DNA from 2 places in the Nocardioides cavernaquae genome. Region 1 is predicted to be linked to the other one. Evidence: predicted binding sites of a transcription regulator. Region 1 holds the regulator's gene; the other holds the start of a gene.

Region 1 (6,654 bases):
GCGCGCTCGCCGAGGATGACCTCGACCGCGCCAGCCCCGGCCTGATCGGCGTCACCGCCATCGGGCTCCTCGCAGTCCTCGCGGTCATGTGGCGGCATGGAGATGTCGACTGGTCAGCGGGCATCGCCACGCTGCTCTTCGTCGTACTCATCGTCGCCCTGCCCGCGACCGGCCTGATCGGTCTCGCCCTGCGCAAGCGAGCCGGCGCCGCCGGGCTCACGGGTTGAGGTCAGACTCCATCTGATCCGCCATCGTGGCGTTGCCACGGCTGGGCTCTGCTCGCAGCCCGGCGACCACGCCTGCGCGGTCGTGGTCCGAACGGTTCTGGCTCCGCTTGGCCTTCGCCTCGATGCCGGTGATCTCGAAGTCGATCCCGACGATCGCCTTGAGCATCTGCGCTACGTAGGTCTCGGGTGCGTCGCTGACGGCCCACGGCTCTTCGCGCACACCTTCGTGGAGGTCGGTCAGCTCGGTCACCGCGGCCAGCAACCACTCCGGCTCACGGCGCACGGTCACCCGGCCGGTGAAGTGGATCGCGTCGTAGTTCCAGGTCGGTACGACGCGGCCGTGCTCGGCCTTCGCGGCGTACCAGCTCGGCGAGATGTAGGCCTCGGGGCCGGTGACGATCGCGAGGGCCGGGGCGCCGTCGACGATGGATCGCCAGTGTGGATTGGCGATCGCCAGGTGGAAGATCAGGCGCTCGCCGGACCAGATCACCGGAAGGCGCGAGGCTTGCGGAAATCCGTCGCTGCCTACGGTGATCAGCTCCGCGGATCCCACTGACGCCACGAGCGAGCGGAGCTCAGCGTCAGGCATGCGGTTGAAGGGCGGGACGTACACAACGTCAAGGTAGCGCCGTGTCGACGCCGATGTTGCGCCGTGTCGACGCCGATGTTCCGCCGTGTCGACGGAGTCAGGCCCAGCGCGGGGTGCGCGCGAGCAGGGCAGCCACCGCGGCGACACCGGCCGTCGACGTGCGCAGCACCTCGGCACCGAGCTTCACGCCCTGCACGCCAGCTTCAGCGAACGCGGCAAGCTCCTCAGGCGAGAGCCCGCCCTCGGGCCCGACGACGACCACGATCGAACCAGCCGGCGGGATCGACAAGGACGCGAAGGACGCAGGCCCCTCCTCGTGCAGCACGACAGCCAGGTCAGCAGCCGCAACCAGTGAGACGACGTCAGCAGTCGACGCCATCGGCTCAACGACAGGAAACCACGACCGTCGTGCCTGCTTGGCGGCCTCACGTGCGGTGGCGACCCACTTCGCATGGGACTTGATCGCGCGCTCGCCGCGCCAGACGGCGACGGACCGGGACGCCGCCCACGGCACGATCGTCGCGACGCCGATCTCGGTGAGCACCTCGACCGCGAGCTCGCCGCGCTCGCCCTTCGGCAGGGCCTGCACGACGGTGATCCGCGGCGACGCGGGCTCCTCCTCGCGCACCACCGAAACAGCCACCGTGAAGACCCGCTTGCCAGTCTCGGCGACCGCTCCGGTCACCGAGAGGCCCGAGCCATCCGTCAGGACGACGGACTCGCCGACCGCCAGGCGGCGCACCGCCACTGCGTGATGGGCCTCGTCGCCCGTCACCTCGACGACATCACCGACGGCAACGCCGGCCAGCGAAGGCACGAGGTGGACGGGAAGCGACATCGCTCAGGGCCAGCGATCAGTGTGTCGTGAACGCGTCGCGGAGCCGGTTGAACACCGACTTGTGGGCAGGCCGCAGGGTGCTGTCCGGCGACTCCTCACCACGCAGGGCGGCCAGCTCGCGGAGCAGCTCCTCCTGGCGCGGGTCGAGCTTGCTCGGGGTGTCCACCAGGATCGTGACGACGAGGTCACCACGCGCCGGGTTGCGCAACCCGGGAACACCGAGTCCACGCAGCGTCACGTTGGTGCCGGACTGCGTCCCGGGGCGCACGTCGAGGTCGAAGGTGTCCTGCATCCCCGGCTGCATCGCAGCGGTGTCCCCGTCGAGCTCGAGGTCGGACTCGAGCGTCGGCAGCGTCAGCGTGGTGCCGAGGGCGGCAGCCGTCATCGGCACCGAGACCGTCGCGTGCAGGTCGGAACCGTGGCGCGTGAACGTGGCGTGCTGGGCGACATGGATCTCGACGTACAGGTCACCGGCGGGGCCGCCACCGGGGCCGACCTCGCCCTGCTCGGACAGCTGGACCCGGGTGCCGTTGTCGACGCCCGCGGGGATCTTCACGGTCAGCGAACGACGCGAGCGGACGCGTCCGTCGCCGGAGCACTCGCGACACGGGTCGGGGATGATCGTGCCGAATCCGCGGCAGGCCGCGCAGGGGCGCAGCGTGCGGATCTCGCCGAGGAACGAGCGCTGCACGTGGGCGACCTCGCCCGCGCCACGACAGGTCTCGCAGCCGATCGGCTTGGAGCCCGGAGCCGCACCCTCGCCGTGGCACGCGGTGCAACGGACAGCGGTGTCGACCTTGAGCTCGCGGGTGACACCGAAGGCCGCCTCGGCGAGCTCGATCTCGAGGCGGATCAGGGCGTCCTGGCCACGGCGTACGCGCGGCTTGGGACCGCGACCACCCATGCCGCCACCGGCCTGCGCACCTCCGCCGCCGCCGAAGAAGGCGTCCATGATGTCGGTGAACGAGAACCCCTGGCCCTGGCCGAAGCCACCGCCGAACGGGTCGCCACCACGGTCGTACGCCGCGCGCTTCTGCGGGTCGCTGAGCACCTCGTAGGCGTGCGACACCTCCTTGAACCGCTCCTGCGTGTCCGGGTCAGGGTTGACGTCCGGGTGCAGCTGGCGGGCAAGGCGGCGGTATGCCTTCTTGATGGTGTCGGCGTCGGCGTCGCGCGCGACACCGAGGAGCTCGTAGAAGTCCTGACTCACTGTGTTCCTATCTGCGTCACTGCTCGTCGAGGATCCTGGACACGTAGCGCGCGACAGCGCGCACCGATGCCATGGTCCCCGGGTAGTCCATGCGGGTGGGGCCGACGATGCCGAGCGTCGCCAGCGCCTGGTCCTGCGGGCCGTAGCCGGTCGCGACAACGCTCGTCGCGGCGAGCTCCTGGTAGGGGCCCTCGTGGCCGATGCGCACGGTCACCGCACCACTGGTCGACGCCTCACCGAGCAGCTTGAGGAGGACGACGTGTTCCTCGATCGCTTCCAGCATCGGCCGGACCGACGTCTCGAAGGAGTCACCGAAGCGGGCCAGGTTGGCGGTGCCGCCGACAGCGATGCGCTCATCGGAACGGTGGTCCGACATCGCCTCGGTGAGGGTCTGCACAGCGGCCTCGACCGCCGGCCGGGCCTCCGGTGCCGTCTGCTCGGGGACGCCACCGAGGGCGGTCGCGGCGTCGGCGATGCGCTCCCCCACGGCTGCCCGGATCAACCGGATCCGCAGGTCAGCGAGGGCGTCATCGGTGAGCGGGGCGGCGAGCTCGACGATGCGCTGCTCGACACGCCCGGTCGACAGGATCAGCACGAGCAGCAGGCGCGTCGGCGCGAGCGCCACCACCTCGACGTGCCGCACCGTGCTGGCGCTGAGTGTCGGGTACTGAACGACTGCAACCTGGCGGGTCAGCTGGGCCAGCAGCCGGACACTGCGCTGCACCATGTCGTCCAGGTCGACCGAACCATCGAGGAAGGTCGAGATCGCACGCTTCTCGGCAGCGCTCATCGGCTTCACCGTGCTCAGCCGGTCGACGAAGAGCCGGTAGCCCTTGTCCGTCGGCACACGGCCGGCGCTGGTGTGGGGCTGGGTGATGAACCCCTCCTCCTCCAGCGCGGCCATGTCGTTGCGCACCGTGGCGGGCGAGACACCCAGCGAGTGGCGCTCGACGAGGGCCTTGGAACCGACGGGCTCCTCGGTCGACACGTAGTCCTCGACGATCGCCCGGAGCACGGCGAGCTTGCGATCTTCGATCATCTCGTCGCCTCCTCTGGCTCACATGGTCGTCTGGCACTCACTCGGATCGAGTGCCAATGGTACCCGGGACGCAACCGAACCGGCCCCCGGCGCGTCATAGAGGGTGACGGTTGCCACGGGGGTGCATGCCGATCTGCGGGCGCACTCCGGCGCGGCTCCACGGCCGCGTCGGAGCGCGCGCCTAGCGTGTCCGGGTGAGCTTTGACCGCTATGGCACCGACGTCCTGAACAACGACTGGCGCAAGCCGAAGAACGGCCGCGCCGTCGAGATCGAGACCGAGCTCGGATTCGTGGTCGAAGAGGTCACGACGGACTGGTGTGGCGAAGTCGTCGCGATCGACCGCGACCTGCGCACGGTCACCCTCGAGGACCGCCGCAAGAAGCGCCGCACCTTCCCGATGGGCCCGGGTTTCCTGCTCGAGGGCCGTCCGGTGATCCTCGGTCCCCCGGTGCAGCTCCGCGCGCCCGCTGCCCCCACCCGCACCGCTTCCGGCTCGATCGCCGTCGGAGGCACCAAGGCCCGCGTCGCCCGTGCTTCGCGGATCTTCGTCGAGGGCCGCCACGACGCCGAGCTCGTCGAGAAGGTGTGGGGCGACGACCTGCGGATCGAGGGTGTCGTCGTGGAGTACCTCGACGGCATCGACGACCTGTCGGAGCACCTGCGCGACTTCGGCCCTGGGCCGACTCGCCGTGTCGGCGTACTCGTCGACCACCTGGTGCCCGGCTCCAAGGAGTCGAAGATCGCGCAGGCCGTGATGAAGTCCGAGGTCGGCAAGCACGTCCTGATCGTCGGCCACCCCTACATCGACGTGTGGGCTGCGGTGAAGCCGTCGCGATTCGGCAAGACCGCATGGCCGACCGTCCCCCGCCACCTGGAGTGGAAGAAGGGTGTCTGCCAGGCCTGGGGCTGGCCGCACCGCGACCAGGCCGACATCGCCCGCGCCTGGAAGCACATCCTCGGTGGCGTGCGGGACTTCAACGACCTCGAGCCTGAGCTGCTGGGCCGGGTCGAGGAGCTCATCGACTTCGTGACCGCGCCGTAGGTCAGCTGCGCAAAGGGCGCCCGAACTGGTCCTTGGAGTCGCCCGCGAGGATCACGATGCCATCGATGAACGGCCACAGGCCGCCGATGCCGCAGGTGAAGATCGTGACGAGAAGCTGCGCGACGCCGAGGCCGGTCTGGCCCATGTACATGCGACCGATGCCGAGCGGGATCAGAATCTGCAGCAGACCGGCGACCAGCTTGGACTTGTCGGAGTACGGCACACCGGTGAGCGGGTGGACGCCGTACGGCGCGGCAGGGTTGAAGCCCGGCGCGCCATAGGCCGGAGCCTGGTAGCCATAGGGACCCTGCGGCGGGACGGGCGGCTGCCCGTATGCGGGCGGCGGGGGCAGCGGGGGCAGCGGCTGGGTCGGCTCGTGGCCCTCGGGAGTCTGGGGCGTCTCGGTCATGCGAGGAGCCTAGGGGCGACGGGCGACGCTCGTGACCGGATCGGCCAGGCTGCGCCACTCAGTCTGCGCCGCTCAGTCTGGGCCGCCCTCGTCGGTGATCTCCCACTCGACCTCGAGCACCTGCGTCTGCTCGAAGGACTCCAGCTCACCGATCGCATCGGCCTCGCCGATCAGACGACGACGAACGCCGTCGGCGATCCGGCTGCTCATCGTCTCGATGGACTCGTAGACCCGGGCGGCACGCTCGTCGTGGACGGCCTGGATCCGTCGGCTGCGCTCGCGGGTGGCCGGGATGGCACGCAGGATCCCGAACGGGATCGCCGCGATCGCGCGGTGGCTCACCCGGGTGATCGAGCTGCCCATGGCCACGGCGTCCGTGCCTGTCTGGACTCCGTCGGCGATCCGCGCACGCATCGTCAGGAAGATCGTGCGTTCGTTGGACCATGCCTGTTGGCGTCGCACAGCTCGTTCCGCAGTGACCAGGGCGCGATCAGTGGCGAAGAAGAGGCGCACGGCGACGGCGGTCAGCAGGCCGACCACGACCAGTGCACCGACGGCACTAGCGAGCAGCATGGACACGCACTTCGACCTCGAGGCCCTGGTCGGCCATCTCCGCCACCATCTCGCGGGAGGCCTGCTCCAGCACGATCTTGCGGAGGCGCTCAGGGGCCATCGCGGCCAGCACGCCCGCGGCCTTGTTGCGCGACAAGGCGACGTCGAGCGGGTTCAGGACCTCCACCACCAGCAGGCGGCGGTTGCCCGCGCCCAGCGTGGCCTCGAGATCGGGTGCCATCGGCGGAGCGGGCTCGAGGAGGGACACCTCGTCGGCAAGGGCCTCGGCGCGCAGCTTGAGCGTGCGCAGCTGCCACAGCAGCAGACCGCAGATCACGGCCAGCACGACAGCAACGATCAGCGCCAGGACAGCAATGGCGAGAGTCATGCGGGATCCCTCCGACGACGCGCCCCGGCGAGGGCGCCTCTCTATTGTGCGGTCACGGAAGCAATTGGTGTAACACCGCGTCAGCCAACAGGCGTCCGCGTGTCGTGAGCACCAGCCGCTCGCTGTCCTCCAGCGGGCCCGGTTCCAGCAGTCCGTCGCCCACCAGCCCTGGCACCGCAGCGGCGCCCGCGGCATCGAGCACGTCGAGCGGGAGCCCGTCGCGCAGGCGCAGCTCGAGCAGCACCCGCTCGGTCCGGCGCTCCTCGTGAGTGAGCAGCTCACGCTCGTGCGCGGGCGACTCTCCCGCCGCCAGCCGCTGCGCGTAGGCGCTCGGGTGCTTGACGTTCCACCAGCGGACC
Region 2 (6,654 bases), 1.5 Mb from region 1:
CAGCTCGTCCCCGTCCGACGAGCCGTCTGACGAGCCGACGAAGTCGGCCGAGGAGATCGCCGAGGAGAACGGGCTCTGCGCATGAGCGACGAGACACCCGCCGTCGAGTCCGGCGCTGAGCCGGCTGCTGAGTCCTCCGCTGGGTCGGTCCCTGCGAAGGAGCCGGCATGGAAGCGACGCGCCCGCCTGGCCGCCGTCTTCGGTGACGTCCTGCCTGAGTCGACCCGCGACGACCGCGATCCCGACGCCTCGGGCGATGCCGGCACGTCCGAGGCCTGGCTCAAGCGGCAGGTGCCGCCGCACCACGGCTGAGGCTTCTCGCGCTCGGGTCGCGTGCCTGTGGAGGAGCGCGGCGAGCGATCGTGGATCCGTCCTAGCGTCGCGGCATGGAGAACCCTGATCCGCGCGCCTCGTTCCGCGTTCGCGTCGAGACCCTGCGCCACGGCGTACGCCGGGTGGTGCTCGGGCACCGGCGGTTGCTGGCCGCCGTGCTCGTCTGCCTTGCTGCGTTCGCAGCGCTGCGTTCGGTGGCACCGCCACCTGCAGAGACCGTGACGGTGCTGCGGGCGGGCAGCGATCTGGCTGCGGGCACGGTGCTGGCCGACGACGACCTGGTCGAGGCGGCCGTGCCGCCCGACGACGTGCCGGACGGAGTTGTGGGCTCCCCGGTCGGGCGCCAGCTGGCGACTCCGGTCCGGCGCGGCGAGGTGATCACCGAGGTGCGGGTGGTCGGGCCGGGCCTGCTGAGGGGAGCTGATGGTCAGGTGGCGCTTCCCGTGCGGATCACCGATGGCGACACGGTGGCGTTGCTCCGGGTGGGGGATCGCATCGATCTCCTCTCGGGTGATCCGGCGAGCGCCGAGCCAGTGGGCGTGACGGTGGCCCGCGGCGTGCGCGTTCTGGCGCTGCCTGCGATCGATGGCGCGAGCCAGTCCGCTGTGGCATCCCGTGGACGCATCGTGGTCATTCAGGTGTCACCGGCTGTGGCCGAAATCGTTACGGGTCACGCCGCGCGTGGCCTTCTGAGCGTCGCCATCGACGGATAAGGTGCTGGCCACCACGTGTTCCCAGTCGCTCGGATGGCTGGGGGCCTCCCGCGTCTCGAAGGAGATCAACGCATGTCCGGTTTCAAGAACTTCATCCTCCGCGGCAACCTGATCGAGGTTGCTGTCGCGTTCATCATGGCGACGTCGTTCGGCCTCGTCGTCACGAGCTTCGTGGCTTGGCTGACGGCGCAGATGCCCGAGAGCGCTGCGGACTACTTCTCCAACAAGGAGAACTCGTTCGGTGCGTTCCTGAACGCTGTCATCTCGTTCGTGCTGCTCGCCGCGGTCGTCTACTTCTTCATCGTGGTGCCCTACACGAAGGCCAAGGAGAAGTTCTTCCCGGCCGAGGCCGCGGGCCCGTCCGAGCTGGACATCCTGACGCAGATCCGCGACTCGCTCGCCAAGTGATCCACTGATCCACTTCTCCACGGGCCGTCAGGCTCCAGCTTTCGAGAGGCCCGTCTCCCCGCCGGGGAGGCGGGTTTCTCGTTTTCCCGTATCATTGGCAGTCGGCTGGCCGGAGTGCCAGCCACCTGCGTGACACGAACAGCACCGACAGCCGCCGAACCGTCCGAGAGGAGCGCCTCGTGCCGACCTACCAGTACGCCTGCACTGAGTGTGACCACGCCTTCGAGCAGGTCCAGAGCTTCTCCGACGACGCGCTCACCGTCTGCCCCGACTGCGGTGGCAAGCTCCGCAAGGTGTTCAGCGCCGCGGGCGTGGTCTTCAAAGGCTCGGGCTTCTACCGCACCGACTCGCGCAGCTCCAGCTCGAGCAGCAGCCCGGCGAAGCCCGCCGCTCCTGCCGCCAGCAGCTGACCAGACTTGACCTGTCGAGGCGCCAGACCTGGCCTCTCGACTCGCCATTGGTGACCTTTCGGCGGTGAGAAGCGTCAGAAGCGGGTGAGGGCTGACGGCGTTACCGCGGCTGTGACCGGTCGGTCGTGGGGCTCGGACGGCACCGATGCGAGCAGCTCGCCGTCGTGGAGCAGGACGCACATGAACGTCCCGACGGGCACGCGGCCGAGCGCCCGGTCGTAGGAACCTCCGCCGCGCCCCATGCGGATGCCGTCTGCTCCGACCGCCAGCCCCGGCACGAGGACGACGTCGGCGGTCGCGATCGCATCGACGCCCAGGCGCTCGCCGGTGGGCTCCAGCAGCCCGCGCGGGGCGGGACCCAGCTCGCCGTCGTACGCCGCCCAGTCGAGGTCGTTGTCCGCCAGCAGCACCGGGAGGATCACGCGCTTCCCGCTTGCCCTGAGCGCGTCGAGCAGCACTGCGGTGCCGGGTTCGCTGCCGAGCGACACGTACGCCGCGACCGTGGCCGCCCGGCGTACCTCGGGAGCGGCGAGCAGCAGCTCGGCGGTGGCGCGGGCACCCGTGGCAACCGCGGACAGGGGGAGCTGTCGACGCGCGGCGAGCAGCTGGTCGCGCAGCGAGGTCTTGGCGGCGCGCAGCGCCGGGCTCTGGTCTGGTCCGGTCCCGGCGGCGTACTCCGACATGCGGACCAGACTAGGGGTCCCGCCCGCACGTCCTCGCCGATCGGCCTACGATCGAGGGTATGGCTAGTAAGGCGCTGGATCGAGCCCGCAACAAGATGAGCGATGCCGGCGTGGATCCCACGGCGATCGAGGTCTTCGCCCACTACTTCCGGCTGCTGGAGCTCGGTGAGACGGGGAAGATCCCCGAGTCGACCATCGAACCGCACGAGATGGACTCGCTCGCGGACGTGACCGTCCCCGACGACGTGGCGACCGAGGCGATCCGGCACACCGCGGTGATCAAGCTCAACGGCGGCCTCGGCACGTCGATGGGCATGGACCGCGCGAAGTCCCTGCTCTGCGTGCGCCGCGGCCTCTCGTTCCTCGACATCATCGCCCGGCAGGTGCTCCACCTCCGTGCCGAGTACGACGCGCCGCTGCCGCTGATGTTCATGAACAGCTTCCGCACGAGCGCCGACACCATGGCCGCGTTGGAGCGCTACGACGCCCTTCCGGTGGAGGGCCTGCCGCTGGAGTTCCTGCAGAACAAGGAGCCCAAGCTGCTGGTCGGCTCGCTCGAGCCGGTCCGCCACGACAAGGACCCGAGCCTCGAGTGGTGTCCGCCCGGGCACGGCGACCTCTACACCGCGCTGCTCGGGACGGGCCTGCTCGACAAGCTGATTGACGCGGGCTACCGCCACGTCTTCGTCTCCAACTCCGACAACCTCGGTGCCGTCCCGGACGCCCGCGTCGCGGGCTGGTTCGCGCAGTCGGGCGCGCCGTTCGCGATCGAGGCGGTCCGCCGCACGCCGAGCGACCGCAAGGGCGGCCACTTCGCCCGCCGCAAGGTCGACGGGCGCATCGTCCTGCGCGAGTCGGCGCAGACCCTGGACAGCGACCGCGAGGCGCTCGCCGACCTGGCTCGCCACCGCTACATGTCGACCAACAACCTGTGGTTCGACACCGCTGCGATGAAGGCAGCCCTCGTCGCCCGCGACGGCGTGCTCGGGTTGCCGCTGATCCGCAACGAGAAGAGCGTCGACCCGGCCGACCCCTCGACGCCGAAGGTGATCCAGATCGAGACGGCGATGGGTGCCGCGATCGAGATCTTCGACGGTGCGACCACGATCGAGGTCGGCCGCGACCGCTTCGTCCCGGTGAAGACCACCGACGACCTGCTGGTCCTCCGTTCCGACGTCTACGACATCGGCACCGACTTCGTGCTCGACCGGGCTGCGGCCGACGTGCCCTACGTCGGTCTGGACCCGGACTTCTTCCGGTTCGTGGGCGAGTTCGACAAGCGCTTCCCGGACGGCGCTCCCTCGCTGCGCGAGGCGACCAGCTTCGTCGTCGACGGCGACTGGACCTTCGAGCGGGGAGTCCAGGTCAAGGGCGAGGTCGCCCTGCAGAAGCCTGACGTCGCGCGCCGCGTCGCCGCGGCCTCCGTCCTCGGCCCCGAGGACTGACCGGGATGGATGCTTGCGGCGCCGGGCGCTCCGCCACGCCCGTTGACGACCATGTCGCGCGGATCCTGGCGGCGGTCGAGCCGCTGCCCGCGGTCGCGGTGCCGGTCCTCGACGCGCTCGACCTGACCCTGGCCGAGGACGTGCGGGCCGCTGTCGCCCTGCCGACCTTCGACAACTCCGCGATGGACGGCTACGCCGTGCACTGGCACGACGTCGCCGACGCCCGCTCCGATGCCCCGATCCACCTTCCCGTCGTCGGCGCGATCGAGGCCGGTGCCGCGGCGCTCTCCGAGCTGGTCCCGGGGACCGCGATCAAGATCATGACCGGCGCTCCCGTGCCGCCCGGTGCGACCGCCGTCGTCCCCTACGAGTGGACTGACCGTGGCGCGCAGGAGGTGCTGATCCACCAGGCGCCGCGCGAGGGGGCCAACATCCGTTCCCGGGGCGAGGACGTCGAGGTCGGCGACCTGCTCGTCGAGGCCGGCACGGTTCTCGGCCCGCGCCAGATCGGGCTGCTGGCTGCCGTCGGCCAGGCCCGGGTCAGTGCCCGTCCGCGTCCACGCGTGGTGATCCTGTCCACCGGCAGCGAGCTGTGCGAGCCCGGCCACCCGCTGGGACCCGGGCAGATCTACGAGTCCAACTCGTACATGCTCGCTGCGGCAGCGCGCGCGGCCGGTGCCTCGGCGTACCGGGCGAGCTCGGTCTCCGACGATCCCGACGCCTTCCTCGAGCGACTGACCGACCAGCTCGTCCGCGCCGACATCGTGGTGACCAGTGGTGGCGTCAGCCAGGGCGACTTCGACGTCGTGAAGGCGGCACTCTCCGGGCTCGGCACCGTCTGGTTCGGTGACGTCGCGATGCAGCCGGGCAAGCCACAGGGCTTCGGCACCGTCGGGGACGACAGCACGCCGGTCTTCACGCTGCCGGGCAACCCGGTCTCGGCGTACCTCTCCTTCCAGCTCTTCGTCCTGCCCGCGATCCGCACGATGCAGGGCAAGGCACGCGCCTCGATGCCGCAGCGGACGGCGCGCTGCACGAAGGGCTTCACCTCGGCCGCCGGCAAGCGCCAGTTCGTCCGCGGCTCGTACGACGCGGCGCTGGTGGCACCCGTCGGCGGACACGGCTCGCACCTGCTCGGCGACCTGGCCGCGTCCAATGCGCTGATCGTGGTGCCCGAGGACGTCACCGAGGTCGCGGCTGGCGATAGCGTGCAGGTCATGTTGCTGGATGTGGACTTCTGATGGGCGGCCAGACTGATGGGCAGGGCCTGACCCATGTCGACGAGACCGGTGCCGCGCGCATGGTGGACGTCTCGGAGAAGGCCGTCACCACCCGCGTTGCCACCGCTTCGGGTCGGGTCCTGGTCTCGCCGACCGTAATCGGTCTGCTGCGGGGTGAGGGAGTGCCCAAGGGCGATGCGCTGGCCGTTGCCCGCATCGCCGGCATCATGGGCGCGAAGAAGACCCCCGAGCTGATCCCGCTGTGCCACCCGCTCGCGGTCTCCGGAGTCACCGTCGACCTGTCGGTCGCGGATGACGCTGTCGAGATCAGTGCGACCGTGAAGACCACCGACCGCACCGGTGTCGAGATGGAGGCCCTGACGGCCGTTGCGGTTGCGGGGCTGACCGTGATCGACATGGTCAAGGCCGTCGACAAGGCCGCGACGATCACCGACGTGCGCGTCGACACCAAGACGGGCGGCAAGTCGGGGGAGTACAGCCGGGCGGAGCAGGCAATCCAGCATGGTCGGCCGGTGGCGGAGTGAGCGCGCCCAAGGCCTTCGTCGTCATCGCCTCCAACCGCGCAGCGGCTGGTGTCTACGAGGACGAGACCGGTCCGGTGATCGTGGAAGCCTTGCAGGGTTGGGGATTCGACGTCGCGTCGATCGTCGTGCCTGACGGCAAGCCCGTGAAGGAAGCCATGCTGAAGGCCCTCTCGCGTGGTGCCCGCGTGATCCTCACCTCCGGTGGCACCGGCCTGACGCCGACCGACAAGACGCCCGAGATGACGCGCCCGCTCATCGACGTACCCGTACCCGGCCTGGCCGATGCGATCCGCATGCGCGGCATCGCCAACGGCGTACCCACCGCAGCCCTGTCGCGCGGGCTGGCCGGCATCTCCGGCAACTGCCTGATCGTGAACCTCCCCGGTTCGAAGGGCGGCGTGAAGGACGGGCTCGCCGCGCTCGACGGGGTCCTGATGCACGCCGTCGAACAGATCACCGGCAGTGACCATTGACCCCGCCTCCATGAGGTGGCCCGTCACGCTTCGTCACGGGCCCCTCGTGCTGCGCCCCCTCGTCGTCGGCGACGGCCGCGCCTGGCGCGAGCTCCGCTCCCGCAACGCCGACTGGCTGCGGCAGTGGGAGGCGACGATGCCGCCCGACAGCGGATCCCGGCCGACGACGTTCCGTGCGCTGGTACGCCGCCTCGGGCGCATGGCGCGCGAGGGGCAGGCGCTGCCCTTCGCGATCGAGGTCGACGGCGAGTTCGCCGGCCAGATCACCGTCAACAACATCGTGCTCGGATCGGCGCGGTTCTGCTCGGTGGGCTACTGGATCGGCCAGGAGTACGCCGGCCGGGGGCTGGTCCCACTCGCCGTCGCGATGGTCGTCGACCACCTCTTCCTCATCGAGCGGCTGCATCGCGTCGAGATCGCGATC

Evidence for each region. Region 1 encodes HrcA, which represses chaperone genes, less so after heat shock. Its sites were predicted from a motif close to TTGGCACTCGNNNNNNNCGAGTGCCAA; they were not measured.
Region 2: a site for HrcA is predicted at 1,549-1,575, ahead of D4739_RS09240 (FmdB family zinc ribbon protein). Genes of this name have one in related genera too.

Annotation. Positions count from the first base shown of each region.
Region 1 is NZ_QYRP01000002.1:3,395,415-3,402,068, forward strand. Features, by position in the region: gene D4739_RS16355 (hypothetical protein) at 1-227, shown strand, start outside; gene D4739_RS16360 (FMN-binding negative transcriptional regulator) at 217-840, opposite strand; gene D4739_RS16365 (16S rRNA (uracil(1498)-N(3))-methyltransferase) at 914-1,654, opposite strand; gene dnaJ (molecular chaperone DnaJ) at 1,671-2,864, opposite strand; gene hrcA (heat-inducible transcriptional repressor HrcA) at 2,881-3,903, opposite strand; gene D4739_RS16380 (DUF3097 domain-containing protein) at 4,098-4,946, shown strand; gene D4739_RS16385 (TM2 domain-containing protein) at 4,948-5,355, opposite strand; gene D4739_RS16390 (hypothetical protein) at 5,428-5,928, opposite strand; gene D4739_RS16395 (hypothetical protein) at 5,915-6,295, opposite strand; gene hemW (radical SAM family heme chaperone HemW) at 6,348-6,654, opposite strand, start outside.
Region 2 is NZ_QYRP01000002.1:1,893,781-1,900,434, forward strand. Features, by position in the region: gene D4739_RS09220 (LCP family protein) at 1-85, shown strand, start outside; gene D4739_RS09225 (hypothetical protein) at 82-312, shown strand; gene cpaB (Flp pilus assembly protein CpaB) at 387-1,046, shown strand; gene D4739_RS09235 (MscL family protein) at 1,119-1,454, shown strand; gene D4739_RS09240 (FmdB family zinc ribbon protein) at 1,634-1,864, shown strand; gene D4739_RS09245 (5-formyltetrahydrofolate cyclo-ligase) at 1,939-2,547, opposite strand; gene D4739_RS09250 (UTP--glucose-1-phosphate uridylyltransferase) at 2,607-3,992, shown strand; gene glp (molybdotransferase-like divisome protein Glp) at 3,998-5,233, shown strand; gene moaC (cyclic pyranopterin monophosphate synthase MoaC) at 5,233-5,757, shown strand; gene D4739_RS09265 (MogA/MoaB family molybdenum cofactor biosynthesis protein) at 5,754-6,230, shown strand; gene D4739_RS09270 (GNAT family N-acetyltransferase) at 6,277-6,654, shown strand, end outside.